2 regions of the Amycolatopsis sp. NPDC114478 genome follow, and region 2 is predicted to be linked to the other one. Evidence: riboswitches for the same ligand, from Rfam matches in the RefSeq annotation. Region 2 holds a riboswitch; the other holds the start of a gene.
The links. Region 2 has a riboswitch for glycine ahead of gcvP (aminomethyl-transferring glycine dehydrogenase). Riboswitches for the same ligand answer to the same signal wherever they lie in the genome.
Positions count from the first base shown of each region.

Region 1: another riboswitch for glycine. It lies ahead of gcvP (aminomethyl-transferring glycine dehydrogenase); the one in region 2 lies ahead of gcvP (aminomethyl-transferring glycine dehydrogenase).

Region 1 covers NZ_JBVKDO010000002.1:372,579-381,639, forward strand. Annotated here, with positions in the region: gene ftsR (transcriptional regulator FtsR) at 1-260, shown strand, start outside; gene ACZ7OH_RS06370 (bifunctional nuclease family protein) at 477-950, shown strand; gene ACZ7OH_RS06375 (MerR family transcriptional regulator) at 993-1,388, shown strand; gene trxA (thioredoxin) at 1,400-1,744, shown strand; gene ACZ7OH_RS06385 (TetR/AcrR family transcriptional regulator) at 1,725-2,357, opposite strand; gene ACZ7OH_RS06390 (MerR family transcriptional regulator) at 2,635-3,213, shown strand; glycine riboswitch at 3,256-3,354, shown strand; gene gcvP (aminomethyl-transferring glycine dehydrogenase) at 3,634-6,510, shown strand; gene ACZ7OH_RS06400 (NAD-dependent epimerase/dehydratase family protein) at 6,560-7,507, shown strand; gene ACZ7OH_RS06405 (glycosyltransferase family 2 protein) at 7,504-9,061, shown strand, end outside.
Region 2 covers NZ_JBVKDO010000006.1:339,211-348,271, forward strand. Annotated here, with positions in the region: gene lipA (lipoyl synthase) at 1-996, opposite strand, end outside; gene glyA (serine hydroxymethyltransferase) at 993-2,267, opposite strand; gene gcvH (glycine cleavage system protein GcvH) at 2,267-2,644, opposite strand; gene gcvT (glycine cleavage system aminomethyltransferase GcvT) at 2,658-3,749, opposite strand; gene gcvP (aminomethyl-transferring glycine dehydrogenase) at 3,757-6,642, opposite strand; glycine riboswitch at 6,722-6,815, opposite strand; gene ACZ7OH_RS20190 (helix-turn-helix domain-containing protein) at 6,894-8,198, opposite strand; gene ACZ7OH_RS20195 (hypothetical protein) at 8,270-8,467, shown strand; gene ACZ7OH_RS20200 (3-oxoacyl-ACP reductase) at 8,464-9,061, opposite strand, start outside.

The DNA of each region.
Region 1 (9,061 bases), on a different contig from region 2:
ACCCGGACGCGGTCCTGGTCGCGCGGACGGTGAAGGCGATGACCGAATTCGGTATCGAGCCGAGACACCTGCGTGCCTTCCGCGCCGCGGCCGACCGCGAGGTCGGGTTGCTGGAGCAGATCGTGACCCCGGTGTATCGGCACCGTGACCCGGAAGCGAAGTCCAGGGCCGACGAGGTGGTCCGGGAGGTCGCGGCACTGTCCGTGACCCTCCACACGCTCCTCGTCAAGGCGGGAATCCGCGGCGTCACGGGGTGTTGATCCGTAACGGGGCGGTGAGATCCTCTTTGCGGTCCCATGTCAATGACTGAATGTTCGGTGCCGCATGCCGTACCGTGAGGGCAAGGGTTTGCGGCAGGCGAACCGAGATAGTCTCGACAGCGAGCACAGTGCGGGGATGACGGGTAGCGTCGGCAGTGACGGCGCCCGGCCGAACCAGCGCCTGCGCCCGCGTGCACGAGAGGGAGGCGAAGCCCGATGAGCGAGATGCGCGTCGTCGGTGTGCGGGTCGAGCTGCCCGCGAATCAGCCGATCTTGTTGCTGCGGGAGACCGAGGGTGAACGGTACCTGCCGATCTGGATCGGCTCGGTCGAAGCGACCGCCATCGCCTTGGAGCAACAGGGAGTCCGGCCGGCTCGTCCGCTCACGCATGACCTGCTGAAAGAGGTCATCGGGGCGCTCGGCCGGGAGCTGGAGCAGGTCGTCATCACCGACCTCAAGGAAGGCACGTTCTTTGCGGAACTGGTCTTCGACGGCGACATCCGGGTGTCCGCCCGGCCGAGCGACTCGGTCGCGCTGGCCCTGCGGATCGGCGTCCCCATCCACGCCGTGGACGCGGTGCTGGAAGAGGCGGGCCTGATCATCCCGGACGAGCAGGAGGACGAGGTCGAGAAGTTCCGCGAGTTCCTCGACTCCGTTTCGCCCGAAGACTTCCGGGGTGCGGACACGTGAGAACTTGCCTTGACGCGGACGTCAACGTCTAGCGTCGGGGGCATGCGGATCGGAGAGCTTGCGCAGCGCACGGGTGTCACCACCCGTGCGCTGCGGTTTTACGAGGCCCAGGGTCTCCTGGCGGCCCGTCGCGCGGCGAACGGCTACCGCGAGTACGACGAGGAAGACCTGCAGCTGGTCAAGGAGATCCAGACCCTGCAGACGGTCGGCCTGACCCTCGAGGAGACCCGCCCGTTCGTCGAGTGCCTGCGCAGCGGCCACGAAACCGGCGACTCCTGCCTGAGTTCCATCGAGGTCTACCGCCGCAAGCTCGAAGAAGCCGACGCGCTTCTCGCGCGCCTCGGCGGCATCCGCGGCGAACTGGCGGCGAAGCTCGCCGGCGCGCTCGCCCGGCAAGCGCCCGATCCGTGTGTCGTGCCCACGTCCCCGCGCTCGTGAAGGAGCCCGTCATGTCCGAAAACACCACAGTCGGTGAAGTCACCGACGCCACGTTCGCGGAGGTCGTCGGCAGCGACGTCCCGGTGCTGGTCGAGTTCTGGGCCACCTGGTGCGGCCCCTGCCGGATGGTCGGCCCGGTGCTCGAGCAGCTGGCCGCCGAGCGGGCCGGGAGCCTCGCCGTCCGCAAGATCAACGCCGACGAGAACCCCGAGACCACCCGCTCCTATCAGGTCATGTCCCTGCCGACGATGATCCTCTTCCGCGGCGGCGAGCCGGTCGAGACGATCGTCGGCGCGTTCCCCAAGGCCCGCATCGAAGACCGCCTCGACCGGGCGCTCACGGCGCCGTCGCTTTGACGAAGGTGTCCGCCACCTCGCGGCCGTAGTCCTCCAGGTCGAGCGCCGGGTCGGCCGCGTACGCCGCGGCCACCCCGTCGATCGCCTGCGCGACGGACATCGCCATCACCTCGGGCGTGAACTGCCCGAACACTCCCTCGGCCTGCCCCTGCTTCAGCTGCCGGGCGAGGCCGTGCACGCGCATGTCGTCGACCAGCACCTTCGTCATCGACCAGCCGTCGGCGTCGTCCGCGTTGGCCGACAGCTCGGCCAGCACGCGGACGCACTCCGGGTACGCGCGCAGGAACGCGATCGACGTCTCGATGTGGGCCCGCAGGTAGCCGGCCCGGTCGGCCGGGTCCAGCCCGCCGCCGGTGCGCTCCTTCAGGAACTCGTTCTTCGTCTCGACCACCGCGCTCAGCACGGCCTGCATCAGGCCGGCCTTGTTCGTGAAGTGGTAGGAGATCAGCCGGGTGCTGCTGAGCCCGGCGCGCTCCTTGATCTTGGCGAACGTCGTCTTGCGGTGCCCGAGGTCGGCGAGGACGCCGATGGTCGCCCCGATGATCTGGGCGCGGCGGGCCGCCTCGGTGCCGCTGAGCCCCAGTTCCGCCATGAGGTCGGTGTTTACTCGCATGAATAAAATTTACTCGGCTGAGTAAAACGGCGCAAGAGGTTTGAACCACGGCTCCCGGGGTACGGCGAACGGTGCAAAGGCTCAGCCGACCGTTGAGGCTTGCCGCGCGTCGCGTTGACCGGCACTGTCCGGGCGCTTACCGTCGGAGGAGGTAAATCGCCACGGTGTGATTCACGGTCTGGGGCCGGACCGTGGCGGTTGATCTCCGGCGGGTCCCGCTCCTGGGACCGTCCGGCTGTCATTCGCCGGCCGCCTGGTCGGGCGAGGGGAGGCTTGCGTGGTCGAGGCTGGTTCCGAGAAGCAGCCTGTTGAGGTCGCGGCTGGCGAGCAGGGTGAACTGTTCCCCGACGACTCGCTGCCGGACGAGCTGGTGGGCTACCGCGGCCCGGCCGCGTGCCAGATCGCCGGGATCACCTACCGCCAGCTCGACTACTGGGCCCGGACGAAGCTGGTCGCACCCAGCATCCGCACCGCCCACGGCTCCGGCTCGCAGCGGCTGTACTCGTTCAAGGACATCCTGGTCCTCAAGGTCGTCAAGCGGCTGCTGGACACCGGGGTCTCCCTGCAGAACATCCGCGTCGCCGTCGACCACCTGCGCGTCCGCGGGGTCCGCGACCTCGCGCGCGTGACGCTGTTCTCCGACGGCACCACCGTCTACGAGTGCACCTCGCCGGAGGAGATCGTCGATCTGCTCCAGGGCGGCCAAGGCGTCTTCGGCATCGCGGTCAGCGGCGCCATGCAGGAAATCAGCGGCACCATCCACGAGTTCCCGGCCGAACGCGCCGACGGCGGTGTCGTCGAGACCCACCAGCCGGACGAGCTGACCCAGCGCCGCAACGCCCGCCGGACCGGGTGATCACCGCTGCGGCGGACGGAGTAAGGTTCTCCGTGCGGTCGACGAATCCGCGCGGGAGAGTCCGAGCCTCATATTGAGCTCGGCGCCGAAGGAGCAAGTCCTCCCCGGAACCTCTCAGGCACCCTGGACCGCGCGGACGAGACGCCTCTGGAAAGCGGGTCGTCAGGACACAACCTGATGGCCCCGCCGACGGTGCAAGCCCGGCTCAACCTCGGGCGAAACTCTCAGGCGCCCCTCGGGGTACGGACAGAGTGGGGAGGGTACGGCACGGGGCTCGCAGGCTCGCCCCTCGCCTTCCTGGTGTTTTGTGGGGGTGCAACCCCCACACCCCGCCCGGGGGCTCCGCCCCCGGACCCCCGTCGTGGTCACCTTCCGTTCTAGAGTCGGGTTGGCAGATACCGCCGTTCGGAGGAGGCCCTCGTGGACTTTTCGCTCGCCTCTCTCGAGCAGGGTGTTCCCTTCGCCGACCGGCACATCGGGCCCGGCCCCGCCGAACTCCGCCGGATCCTCGACGTCATCGGCGTCGCTTCTCTCGACGAGCTCTCCGAGCGTGCCGTTCCCGAGTCGCTCCGGCGGTCCGCGCAGCCGCTCGAACTGCCGCCCGCCGCCACCGAAGGCCAGGCGCTCGCCGAGCTCCGCGCGCTCGCCGGCCGCAACCGGTCCATGGCGCAGATGATCGGCCTCGGCTACCACGACACCGTCACCCCGCCCGTCATCCGGCGGAACGTGCTCGAGAACCCCGCCTGGTACACCGCCTACACGCCCTACCAGCCGGAAATCTCCCAAGGCCGGCTCGAAGCGCTGCTCAACTTCCAGACCATGGTCTCGGACCTGACCGGCCTGCCGGTCGCCAACGCCTCGATGCTCGACGAAGCCACCGCGGCCGCCGAGGCCATGACGCTCGTGCGCCGAGCGGGCAAAGCGTCCTCGAACCGGTTCGTCGTCGACCAGGACACCCTCCCGCAGACCCTCGCCGTGCTCCGGACCCGCGCCGAGCCGCTCGGCATCGACCTGGTTGTCGAAGATCTTTCGCAGGGGCTGACCGGCCTCGGGCTCGGCGGCGACTTCTTCGGCATCCTGCTGGCGTACCCCGGCGCGTCCGGCGCGGTGCGCGAGCTGGACCTGACGATCGCCGACGCGAAGAAGCACGGTGCCGCCGTGATCGTCGCCGCCGACCCGCTCGCCCTGACCCTGCTCCGGCCGCCCGGCGAACTCGGCGCCGACGTCGCCGTCGGGTCGACCCAGCGCTTCGGCGTCCCGCTCGGCTTCGGCGGCCCGCACGCCGCCTACCTCGCCGTCCGCAAGGGCCTCGAGCGGCAGCTGCCGGGCCGGCTGGTCGGCGTCTCGAAGGACGCCGACGGCGCACCCGCGTACCGGCTCGCCCTGCAGACCCGGGAACAGCACATCCGCCGCGAGAAGGCGACGTCGAACATCTGCACCGCCCAGGTCCTGCTCGCGGTGATGGCGTCGATGTACGCCGTGTACCACGGGCCCGACGGGCTGCGCGGGATCGCGCTGCGCGCCCACCGGATGGCCACCGTGCTCGCCGCCGGCCTGGCCGAGGGCGGCGTCGACGTCGTGCACGGCGAATTCTTCGACACCGTGACCGCGGCGGTGCCCGGGCGCGCGGACGCGGTCGTCGAGGCGGCCCGCGACCTCGGCGTCAACCTCCGGTGGGTCGACGACGACCACGTCGGCGTCGCCTGCGACGAGACGACGACCCGGGACCGGCTTTCCCGCGTGTGGAAGGCGTTCGGCGTCTCGGTGTCCGATGTGGACGGTCTCGACGCGGACACCGCGGACGCGCTCCCGGCGCCGCTGCGGCGCACGAGCGACTTCCTCACCCACCCGGTGTTCCACGCCCACCGTTCGGAAACCGCGCTGCTGCGCTACCTGCGGCAGCTGGCCGACAAGGACGTCGCGCTCGACCGGAGCATGATCCCGCTCGGCTCGTGCACCATGAAGCTCAACGCCACCGCGGAGATGGAACCCATCACCTGGCCGGAGTTCGCCGGGCTGCACCCGTTCGCCCCCGCCGAGGACGCCGCCGGTCTCCTGGAGGTGGTCGCCGACCTGGGCGCGTGGCTCGCGCGGATCACCGGCTACGACACGGTCTCCCTGCAGCCCAACGCGGGCAGCCAAGGCGAGTTCGCCGGGCTGCTGGCCATCCGCGCCTACCACCGGTCGCGCGGTGAGGGCGAGCGGGACGTCTGCCTGATCCCGGCGAGCGCGCACGGCACGAACGCGGCGAGCGCGGTGATGGCCGGCATGCGCGTGGTCGTCGTCCGCTGCGACGACGACGGCAACATCGACCTCGGCCACCTGCGGTCCACTGTGGACGACCACCGCGCGGACCTGGCCGCGATCATGATCACCTACCCGTCGACGCACGGGGTCTACGAGGACACCGTCGGCGAGGTGTGCGCGCTGGTGCACGACGCGGGCGGGCAGGTGTACGTCGACGGTGCCAACCTCAACGCGCTGATCGGCGTGGCCCAGTACGGCCGCTTCGGCGCCGACGTCTCGCACCTCAACCTGCACAAGACGTTCTGCATCCCGCACGGCGGCGGCGGACCCGGCGTCGGGCCGATCGGGGTCCGCGCGCACCTGGCGCCGTTCCTGCCGAACCACCCGCTGCAGCCGGCGGCCGGCCCGGTGACCGGGGTCGGGCCGGTGAGCGCGGCGCCGTGGGGGAGCGCGTCGATCCTGCCGATCTCGTGGGCGTACGTCCGGATGATGGGTGCGGAGGGCCTGCGCCGCGCGACGCTCGTGGCGGTGGCAAACGCCAACTACGTCGCTCGCCGCCTGGGGGACCACTTCCCGGTGCTGTACGCGGGCCACGGCGGGCTCGTCGCGCACGAGTGCATCCTCGACCTGCGGCCGCTGACGAAGGCGACCGGCGTGACGGTCGACGACGTGGCCAAGCGCCTGGCGGACTACGGCCTCCACGCGCCGACGATGTCGTTCCCGGTGGCGGGCACGCTGATGGTGGAGCCGACGGAGAGCGAAGACCTGGCCGAGCTGGACCGCTTCTGCGACGCGATGATCGCGATCCGCGCGGAGATCGACCGGGTCGCGGCGGGGGAGTGGGCACTGGCGGAGTCCCCGCTGCGGCAGGCCCCGCACACTGCGCGCTGCGTCGCGGGCGAGTGGGACCGGCCGTACAGCCGGGAGGTAGCGGTGTTCCCGGCGGGCCCGCCGGCGGCGAAGATCTGGCCCCCGGTCCGCCGCATCGACGGCGCGGCCGGCGACCGCAACCTGATCTGCTCCTGCCCGCCCCCGGAGGCGTTCGCCTAGCGCGTGGGTACGCGGGAACCGCACAGGTGCGCGGGGTAGGTTGGCGGCCATGTCGAGTGCGCACGCTCCTGATCGAACGTCCGTCGTCGTGACCGGTGGCAGCGGCTTCATCGGCCGGGCCGTCGTGCGCGCCTTCCTCGATCGGGGTGTCCCGGTCACTGTCGTGGACCGCGTCCCTTTCCCGTACGCCGAGAACGGTGTCCGCGTCGTGACCGGCGACCTGCGCGAGGCCGCCGTCCGCGAGGAGGCCGTGACGCCGGAGACCGTCGGGATCGTGCACCTCGCCGCGCTGACGTCGGTGCTGAAGTCGGTCGAGCTGCCCGAAGACACCTTCGCCGACAACGTCCTGGTCACCCAGGAACTGCTCGAACTCGCCCGCCGCCACGAAGTCCCGAAGTTCCTGCTCGCCTCGACCAACGCGGTGATCGGCAACGTCGGCTCGGCAACGATCACCCCGGACCTGCCGCCGCGGCCGCTGACGCCGTACGGCGCCACCAAAGCGGCGTGCGAAATGCTGCTCTCGGGCTACGCCGGCGCGTACGGCATGACCACGTGTGCGTTGCGGTTCACCAACGTCTACGGTCCGGGAATGTCCCACAAGGACAGTTTCGTGCCGCGCATGATGCGCGCCGCGCTGACCGGCACCGGCGTCAAGGTCTACGGCGACGGCCGCCAGCGCCGCGACCTCGTGCACGTCGACGACGTCGTCCGCGCGATCCTGCTGGCCCTCGACAGCGGCTACTCGGGCCGGGCGATCGTCGGCGCCGGGCGGTCGGTCTCCGTGCTGGAGATGGTCGACGCCGTGCGCGAGGTGACCGGCGCCGAGCTGCCGGTCGAACACGTCGACGCGCCGGCGGGCGAGATGCCCGCGGTGGTCGTCGACGTTTCGGCGAGCGCCGGGACCATCGGCTTCCGGCCGGAGGTCTCGCTCACCGACGGCCTGGCCACGGCGTGGAAGTACTTCTCCGGTCTCGACCGTCCAAACGCGACACCGTGACGGCTTTCCTCAAGCGCCACTGGCCGCTGCTCCTGCTCCTCGTCCCGGCGATCGTGCTCCGGGTGCTGACCTGGCTGGCGTACAAACCCGCGCTGCTGTACATCGATTCGTTCCGCTACATCGACAACCTGCACGCGCTGCGCGCCGACCAGCTCGACCCGATCGGCTACGACCTCGTGCTGCGCCCGCTGCTCGCCGTCGGCGGCCTCGCGTGGGTCACGGCCGTCCAGCACGTCGGCGGGCTCCTCGTCGCGGTCGGCCTGTACGCGCTGGTCCTGCGCCTCGGCGGCCGCCCGTGGGTCGGCGCGCTCGCCGCCGTGCCCGTGCTGCTCGACGCCTACCAGCTGCAGATCGAGCAGAACCTCATGTCCGAGGTCGTCTTCGAGGCGGTGCTGCTCGGGCTCCTGTGGCTGCTGCTGGGCTGGGGCACGCCGGGCTGGAAACGCGCCGGCGTCGCGGGTCTGCTGCTCGGCTTCGGCGTGCTGACGCGGCTCGTCGGGATCTCCCTGGCGGTGCCGCTGCTGGTGTTCCTGGTCGTCGCCGGGGGAGCGTGGCGGCACTGGGCGGGCTGGCGCCGGGCGGGGGCCGGCGTGCTGGGCCTGCTCGTCGTGCTCGTGCCGTACTCGGCGCGGGTGCACTCGGAGACCGGCAAGTGGGGGCTGACCGGGCCGTCCGGGAACATGCTCTACGGCCGCACCGCCGCCGTCGCCGACTGCGCGAACCTCCACCTCTCGCCCGAGCTGCAGGTGTTCTGCCCGGCCGAGCCGCGCGAGACGCGGCTGGTGGACAACTACACCCACGCCGACCTCGACCCGAACTGGCCGGGCCCGCTGCCGCCGGGCGCGGACAAAGCCGCGCTGGCGCACGAATTCGCCGTCGACGTCCTGAAGGAGCAGCCCGGCGACGTCGCCGACGCGATCCTGAAGGACTTCGCGAAGAGCTTCGCCTGGACGCGTGAGCAGGACCCGACCGACGTCCCGCTGGACCGGTGGCAGTTCCAGCTCACCTACCCGCAGTGGGCCGACCAGTCGCTGATCGACCTGGTCACGCAGCAGAACGACGGCGTGAACGCCGGTGTCGACCAGCCACTGGCCAAGATCCTTCGCGACTACCAGCTCGGCGGCGGGTACGTCTCCGGCGGGGTGCTCGGCATCGGTGCGATCCTGGGCCTGCTCACGGTGTTCCGCCGCAAGAGGCCCCTGGACCGGGCGCGCGCGGGCGCGCTGCTGGCGGCGTCGAGCGGGCTGGTCCTGCTCTTCGTCTCGGCCGTGTTCCAGTTCTCCTGGCGCTACCAGATCCCCGCCCTGGTGCTGCTGCCCGTGGCCGGCGCGCTCGGCTTCACCACCTTGACCTCGGCCAGCCGGAAACGGCTCGCCGCGTTCCCCGACGACGTCGACACCGGCGCCCTGGACGACTTCCGCGGCCGGCACCCCGAGCTGAAGCTGGCGCCGCTGACCGTCGTCATCGCCGCCTACAACGAAGCCGGCGGCATCGGCGAAGTCCTGGAGAAGATGCCGGACGAGTGCCTGGGCATGCGCGTGGACGTGCTCGTCG
Region 2 (9,061 bases):
CGCCAGCAGGGAGCTGGCTTCTTGCGCGGCCGGGCCCTGGTCGGCGAGGTGCTGCAGGTTCTCCGGCAGCTCCTCTCCACGGTAACCCTTGGTCTGGGCGTAGAGCCGACCCGCGCGGTACGACGACCGCACCAACGGACCCGCCATCACCCCCGCGAAACCCATCGCCTCCGCAGCCTTCGAATGCTCGACGAACTCCTCCGGCTTCACCCACCGATCCACCGGATGATGCCGAGCAGAAGGACGCAAATACTGCGTGATCGTCAAAATCTCACACCCCGCGTCGACCAGATCCTGCATCGCCGGAGCCACCTCATCCGGCGTCTCACCCATCCCCAGGATCAGGTTCGACTTCGTCACCAACCCGGCCTCACGCGCCTTCGAGATGACCTCCAGGGACCGCGCGTACCGGAAACCGGGACGGATCCGCTTGAAGATCCGCGGCACCGTCTCCACGTTGTGGGCCAACACCTCCGGCCGCGAGCCGAACACCTCAGCCAGCTGCTCAGGGTCCGCGTTGAAGTCCGGGATCAACAGCTCAACACCCGTGCCCGGGTTCAGAGCGTGGATCTGTCGGACCGTCTCGGCATACAGCCAGGCGCCGCCATCCTCAAGGTCGTCCCGGGCCACGCCGGTGACCGTCGAATACCGCAGCCCCATGGCCTGCACGGACTCCGCGACCTTCCGCGGCTCCGTCCGATCCAGCTCAGCAGGCTTGCCGGTGTCGATCTGACAGAAGTCACACCGCCGGGTGCACTGATCCCCACCGATCAAGAAGGTCGCTTCACGGTCTTCCCAGCACTCATAGATATTGGGACAACCGGCCTCTTCACACACCGTGTGCAGACCCTCGCGACGCACGAGACCCTTGAGTTCGGTGAACTCCGGCCCCATCCGCACCCGCGTCTTGATCCACGACGGCTTCTTCTCGATCGGCGTCTCACTGTTGCGAACCTCGAGACGCAGCAGCTTCCGGCCCTCGGGCGACGCGCTCATCGCGAAAGGTCCGCGTACAGCGGGTGCTTCTTGGCCAGCGTTTCGACGCGGTCGCGCAGCTTCGAGCGCAGGGCGTCGTCGAAGTCCGGCTTGAGGGCTTCGGCGATGACGTCGGCGACCTCGGCGAAGTCGTCGGCCTGGAAGCCGCGGGTGGCCAGCGCCGGCGTGCCGATCCGCAGGCCCGAGGTGATCATCGGCGGGCGCGGGTCGAACGGGACGGCGTTGCGGTTGACCGTGATGCCGACTTCGTGGAGGCGGTCCTCGGCCTGCTGACCGTCCAGAGTGGACTGGACGAGGTCGACCAGCACCAGGTGGACGTCGGTGCCACCGGTCAGCACGCGGACACCAGCCGAAGCGCAGTCTTCCTGCGACAGCCGCGCGGCCAGGATCCGCGAGCCTTCCAGGGTCCGCTCCTGACGCTCGCGGAACTCGTCGCTCGCGGCGATCTTCAGCGCGACGGCCTTGGCCGCGATGACGTGCTCGAGCGGTCCGCCCTGCTGGCCCGGGAACACCGCCGAGTTGATCTTCTTCGCCAGCTCCTCGCGCGACAGGATGAGGCCGCCGCGCGGGCCGCCGAGGGTCTTGTGCGTGGTCGTGGTGACGATGTCGGCGTGCGGCACCGGCGACGGGTGCAGCCCGGCCGCGACCAGCCCGGCGAAGTGCGCCATGTCCACCATCAGGCGAGCGCCGACGAGGTCGGCGATGCGGCGGAACTCGGCGAAGTCGAGCTGACGCGGGTAGGCGGACCAGCCGGCGATGATCAGCTTCGGCTGGTGCTCGACGGCCAGGCGCTCGATCTCGGCGAGGTCGACGATGCCGGTCTCTTTGTCGACGTGGTAGGCGGCGACGTTGTAGAGCTTGCCCGAGAAGTTGATCTTCATCCCGTGCGTCAGGTGGCCGCCGTGCGCCAGGTCGAGGCCGAGGATCGTGTCGCCCGGCTTGAGCACGGCGAACATCGCGGCCGCGTTGGCCTGCGCGCCCGAGTGCGGCTGGACGTTGGCGTGCTCGGCGCCGAAGAGGGCCTTCGCGCGGTCGATGGCGAGCTGCTCGACGACGTCGACGTGCTCGCAGCCGCCGTAGTAGCGGCGGCCCGGGTAGCCCTCGGCGTACTTGTTGGTCAGCACCGAACCCTGCGCCTCGAGCACGCCCACCGGGGCGAAGTTCTCGGAGGCGATCATCTCCAGGGTCGACTGCTGGCGGGTGAGCTCGTCGGCGACGGCCGCGGCGACCTCGGGGTCGACGTCGGCGAGGTGAGCGTCGAAAGTCGTCATCAGTTCTCCTGGGTGTGCGCGGCATACGCGGCGGCGTCGAGCAGGTCCGGCACGTCCCCGGTCAGACGCACCTTCAGGAGCCATCCTTCGGTGTACGGGTCGGAGTTGATGACCTCGGGGGTGTCCGATGTGGTGCCGTTCACCTCGACGACCTCGCCGGAGACCGGCGCGTACAGCTCGCTGACCGACTTGGTCGACTCGACCTCGCCGAACACCTCGCCCGCGGTGATCGTCGAACCCGCGTCGGGCAGCTGGACGAACACGATGTCACCGAGCGACTCGGCGGCGAAGGCCGTGATGCCCACGGTCGCGACGCCGTCCTCGACAGACAGCCACTCGTGTTCCTTGGTGTACTTCAGGTTCTCGGGGATGCTCACAGCTTGGAGTCCTTTACGCGCGGGAGTAGAAGGGCAGGGCGACGACCTCGACGGGCTCGATCCTGCCCCGGATGTCGACGGAGAGCTCGGTGCCGGGCTCGGCGTACGCCCGATCGACGTACGCCATCGCGATCGGGTAACCCAGCGTGGGCGACAGGGCGCCGCTGGTCACCTCGCCGATCTCGGTGCCGTCGGCCAGCACCGCGTAGCCGTGCCGCGGAGCACGGCGGCCGGCGCCTTTCAGCCCGACCCGCACGCGCGGGACGTCCTGCTTGGACCGCTCCTCCAGGGCCGCGCGGCCGACGAAGTCGCCCGGCTTCTCGAACTTGACGACCCGGCCGAGCCCCGCCTCGAACGGGCTCTGCTCGACGGTGAGTTCGTTGCCGTACAACGGCATCCCGGCTTCGAGGCGCAGCGTGTCGCGGCAGGCGAGGCCCGCCGGGACCAGGCCGTGCGGCTCGCCGGCCTCCAGCAGCAGCCGCCACAACGCGGGTGCCTCGTCGGCGTCGACGAACAGCTCGAAGCCGTCTTCGCCGGTGTAGCCGGTGCGGGCGAGCAGGACGTCGTGGCCCTTCACCGACGCCGGGACGCTGGCGTAGTACTTCAACGCGTCCAGGTCGGCGTCGGTCACGGCACCCAGGATCTCGACGGCCTTCGGCCCCTGGACGGCGATCAGCGCGGTGGTCTCGGACCGGTCGTCCACGACGGCGTCGAAGCCCGCGACCCGCTCGGCCAGAGCGTCCGCGACGACCTTCGCGTTGCCCGCGTTCGCGACGACCAGGTAGTGCTCGTCGGCCAGGCGGTACACGACGAGGTCGTCGAGCACACCACCGGACGCGTTGCAGATCATCGTGTACCGCGCCCGCCCCGGCTTCACGCCGGTCAGGTTGCCGACCAGCGCGAAGTCCAGGACGTCGGCCGCCTGCTTGCCCGTGACGTGGATTTCGGCCATGTGCGAGAGGTCGAACAGCCCGGCCGCCTCGCGGACGGCCTTGTGCTCGGCCAGCTCACTGGCGTAGCGGACCGGCATGGACCAGCCGGCGAAGTCGGTGAACAGCGCACCGAGTCCCTTGTGGACTCCGTGCAAGGAGGTTTCGCGAGACACTTTGGGCTCAGCCTTCGTAAGCGTTGAGGGGCGGGCAGGAGCACACGAGGTTACGGTCGCCGCGGGCGCCGTCGATGCGGCGGACCGGCGGCCAGTACTTGTTCTTGCGCGACACCCCGGCCGGGTACACGGCCAGCTCGCGGTCGTAGGGCTTGTCCCACTCCCCGACCAGCGTCTCCGCGGTGTGCGGGGCCCCGCGCAGCGGCGACTCCTCGGCCGTCCACTTGCCGTTCGCCACCTCGTCGATCTCGGCGCGGATGGCGATCATCGCGTCGCAGAACCGGTCAATCTCGCCCAGGTCCTCGGACTCGGTCGGCTCGACCATCAGCGTGCCCGCGACCGGGAACGACATCGTCGGCGCGTGGAAGCCGTAGTCGATGAGCCGCTTCGCGACGTCGTCGACCGTCACGCCGGTCTCCTTGGTGATCTGGCGCAGGTCGAGGATGCACTCGTGCGCGACCAGGCCGTCCTGGCCCGTGTAGAGCACCGGGTAGTGCGGGGCCAGCCGCGAGGCGACGTAGTTCGCGGCCAGCACGGCGACCTTGGTGGCCGCGGTCAGGCCGGGCGCGCCCATCATCCGGACGTAGGCCCAGGAGATCGGCAGGATCGACGCTGAGCCGTACGGCGCGCCGCTGATCGGGCCGACACCGGTCTCCGGACCGGCCTGCGCCAGCAGCGGGTGGTTGGGCAGGAACGGCGCGAGGTGCGCGCGCACCGCGACCGGGCCGACACCGGGACCGCCACCGCCGTGCGGGATGCAGAAGGTCTTGTGGAGGTTCAGGTGCGAGACGTCGCCGCCGAACTCGCCCGGCTTGGCCAGGCCCAGCAGGGCGTTGAGGTTCGCGCCGTCGACGTACACCTGGCCGCCGCCGTCGTGGACGATCTTGGCCAGCTCGTCGATGTCGTGCTCGTACACGCCGTGCGTGGACGGGTACGTCACCATGATCGCCGCCAGGGTGTCGCGGTGGGTGTCCACCTTGGACCGCAGGTCGGCGAGGTCGACGTTGCCCTCGTCGGTGCACTTCACGACGACCACGCGCATCCCGGCGAGCACCGCGGACGCGGCGTTCGTGCCGTGTGCGGATGACGGGATCAAGCAGACGTCCCGGCCTTCGTCGCCGTTCGCGCGGTGGTAGGCGCGGATCGCGAGGAGCCCGGCCAGCTCGCCCTGGCTGCCCGCGTTCGGCTGCAGCGACACCTTGTCGTAGCCGGTGACCTCGGCCAGCCACTCGGCCAGCTGGGCGACGAGGACGTGGTAGCCCTCAGCGTCTTCGGCCGGGGCGAACGGGTGGATGCCGGCGAACTCGCGCCAGCTGATCGGCTCCATCTCGGTGGTGGCGTTGAGCTTCATCGTGCAGGAGCCGAGCGGGATCATGCCGCGGTCGAGCGCGTAGTCCAGGTCGGACAGCCGGCGCAGGTAGCGCAGCATCGCCGTCTCGGAGCGGTGGGTGCCGAAGACCTCGTGGCCCATGAAGCCGCTCTCGCGGGCGAGGCCATTGGGCAGCGCGACGCCGTCTTCGACGTCCGCCTCGATGCCGAACGCGCGCAGGACCTTCGCGGTGATCGCCGGGGTGCTGACCTCGTCGAAGGCGACGCGGACGTGGTCGGCGTCGACGTGACCGAGGTTGATCCCGGCTTCGCGGGCGGCCGCGTGGACCTCGGCGGCCCGGCCCGGGACGCGCGCGACGACCGTGTCGAAGAACGACTCGTGCACGACCTCGACACCGCCCGTGCGCAGGACGCCGGCGAAGCCCGCGGCGAGGCCGTGGACGCGCTGGGCGATCTTCTTCAGGCCGTCCGGACCGTGGTAGACCGCGTACATCGCGGCGAGCACGGCGGGCAGGACCTGCGCGGTGCAGATGTTCGAAGTAGCCTTTTCGCGGCGGATGTGCTGCTCACGCGTCTGCAGCGCGAGGCGGTAGGCGGAGTTGCCGTCGGCGTCGACCGAGACGCCGACCAGCCGCCCGGGCAGCGAGCGCTCGAGCCCGGAGCGCACGGACATGTACCCGGCGTGCGGGCCGCCGTAGCCGAGCGGGACGCCGAAGCGCTGCGTCGACCCGGCGGCGACGTCGGCGCCGAACTCGCCGGGCGAGGTGATCAGCGTCAGCGCGAGGAGGTCCGCGGCGACGGTGAACAGCGCGCCCGCGGCCTTCGCCGACTCGGAAATCGCGTGGTAGAAGCCGCGGCCGCGCAGCACACCGGACGCGCCGGGGTACTGGACGACGACGCCGAAGAACTCCTCGGGCAGGCCGGTGAGCAGGTCGCGGACCTCGACCTCGATGCCCAGGGCCTCGACGCGGGTGCGCACGACGGCGATGGTCTGCGGCAGGCACTCGGCGTCGAGGACGACCTTGTTGGACTTCGACTTGGACGCGCGGCGCATGAGCGTGACGGCTTCGGCGACGGCGGTCGACTCGTCCAGCAGGGACGCGTTCGCGGTGGCCAGGCCGGTCAGATCGGCGACCATCGTCTGGAAGTTGAGGAGCGCTTCGAGGCGGCCCTGGGAGATTTCCGGCTGGTAGGGCGTGTACGCGGTGTACCAGGCCGGGTTCTCGAGGACGTTGCGGCGGATCACGCCGGGGGTGACGGTGTCGGAGTAGCCGAGGCCGATCATCTGCGTCATCGGCCGGTTGCGCGCGGCGAGGGCGCGCAGCTCCGCGGTGGCGTCCTCTTCGGACGCGGCGGGCGGGAGGACCAGCTCACGCGTGGCGCGGATGGCGCTCGGGACGGCGGCGCCGACGAGGGCGTCCAGGCTGCCGTAGCCGCATTCGGCCAGCATCTTCGCGCGTTCGGCCTCGGACGGGCCGATGTGGCGGGCGTCGAACTGCGTTGAAGTGATGGGGAGCTCCTCGGGCCGGGCACACGGGTGCGCTGGGAACTCCCCCTCTGTCATGGCACCTGAGAGTTTCACCGTGTGAGACACGGCTTTCACCTTGGGTGAGGCGCGGGTGCGCCTGCTTTCCAGAGTGGCCTCGCGCGAAGCGGTAACAGGTACCTGAGAGATTCTGGGGAGTTTGCTCCTTCGGTGCCCCACCGGTTTCGTGGGGGCTCTCCCGCCTCGGCTCTACGGCCCGATCTGCAGTTGTGACGGTCACGGTACCTGCCGGGTTCGAGGTCCGTCTACTTCACCCGGGCAACGCCACATCACCCTTCGAGCGCGGCTCGATCCGCGACCCGCCGCACGACGCCCCCGGCCAGCGCCGGGGGCCGCCGGACCCGGCCCGAGGGCAGGACCAGGCGTTTCAGCGGCCCGCCCACCGGCACCGGCGGGTGCCCGGCGCCCAGCAGCACCTGCTCGACGATCTGCTCGGCGAACCAGGCCACCGAGTCGTTGAGCCGGTCCAGCGAGGGGCGGTCGCCGTCGAAGACGTCCTCGTCGGCGAGCGTGACTTCGAAGTACGCGCAGCCGGGCGGGGCCGAGATCGCTTCCTCGATCGCCCGCGCGCCGGCCAGCGGGTCGTCGAAGCCCGCTTCGAGCAGCGGCTCGCGGTAGATCCGCGCTGCCCGCTCGCGCATGCGGGGGCCGTAGCGGACGACGACCGGGAGCCGCCCGGTCAGGTCCGGCACGGCCAGCCCGTGCAGCAGCATGATCGGCGGCACCGAGTGCACCAGCCGCGGCGCGGGTTCTGCCAGCTCGCGGGCGGTGATCCGGACGCGGTCGGCCATCGCGTCCGGGAGGCCGAAGTAGCGGAAGTCGACGTTGCCGAACCCGAGCCCGTCGGCGACCAGCGACGCCAGCAGCTCGCCGTACCCCCAGATCGGCGACAGCACCACGACGGGCGGCGCGGCGACCACGGGTGACGGCGCGGGCGGGCGCGTCGCCTCCTGTTCGGGCACCTGGATGACCAGCCGCGGCGGCTCGTGCCAGTCGTGCACCTCGGCGACCCGCCAGTAGAGCCCGAGCGGCCGCCACAGCTCGCCGAGGATGTCGTGCTCGATGATCCGGCGCACCTCGGCGTCGTCGTGCGGGAAGTCCCGCGGCGCCACGATCCCGACGTAGTGGTGGTAGGTGACGCGGACTTCGTCACCGCGCGTGGCCGAGCGGATCCGCATCTCCCAGTCGATCGGTGACGCGGCGATGGCGTTGGCGACCTGGGTGCCGGGCGAGGAGTAGACGAGCGCGGTGGCCTGCCGGAGGAACTGCCCGGCCTGGTCGATGCCCTCGCGCAGCGCCTTCGCGGCCTGGGCGACGTGCACCGGGCTGGCGAGGGAGTCGGGCAGCACGCCGGCGACACGCAGCAGCTCGGCTTCGGTCAGCCCGGTGACCTCGGCGAGCTGGGCCCAGTGGTCGAAGACGGTGACCTTGGGCGCGTGCCGGTGCTCGATCCAGCTGCGCAGGGTGGAGGTGGGGACGCCGACGCGTCGCGCGGCCTCGTCCAGGGAGAGGCCCCGCGAGCGGATCCCCGTCCGGACCGCTTCCGCCCACTCGTCGGCGCGCCAGTGCGTCACCTCACAAAGCTAACGAAACCCGCTAGCTTTGCGCAGGGACGAATCGCCCACCCGCGCCCGACGCTGTGAGCATGACCACCACCATCATCGCCCTCACGCTCATCGTCGGCGTGCTCACCTTCGCCGCCGGTGCCTTCCTCGCCTCCGAAATCGCCGTCCGCGTGCTGCGGCGCCGGGAAAAGCTCGTGTCGGAAGAGCGCAAGAAGCTCAACGCCGCCTGGACCTACCTCCGGGAGGTCTACGGCGTCAAGAAACCGACGCGCCGTTAGATCGGGGTGACGTACGCGCCGGAGATGCCGCCGTCGACCAGGAACTGGGACGCCGTGATGAAGCTGGCGTCGTCGCTGGCCAGGAACGCCACCGCCGCCGCGATCTCCTCCGGCTCGGCGAACCGGCCGACCGGCACGTGCACCAGCCGCCGCGCCGCGCGTTCCGGGTCCTTCGCGAACAGCTCCTTCAGCAGCGGCGTGTTCACCGGCCCCGGGCACAGCGCGTTGACGCGGATGTTCTCCCGCGCGAACTGCACGCCCAGCTCGCGGCTCATCGCCAGCACGCCGCCCTTGGACGCCGTGTACGAGATCTGCGACGTCGCCGCGCCCATCACCGCCACGAACGACGCCGTGTTGATGATCGACCCGCGCCCCTGGCGCTGCATGTGCGGCAGCACGGCCTTGCAGCAGTGGTACACCGACGTCAGGTTGACCCGCTGCACCCGCTCCCACGCCTCGATGCCGGTGGTCAGGATGGAGTCGTCCTCGGGCGGCGAAATGCCCGCGTTGTTGAACGCGACGTCGACCGAGCCGAACTGCTCGACCGTGCTGTGGAACAGGTTCTCGACCTGCTCGGCGTCGGTCACGTCGGTC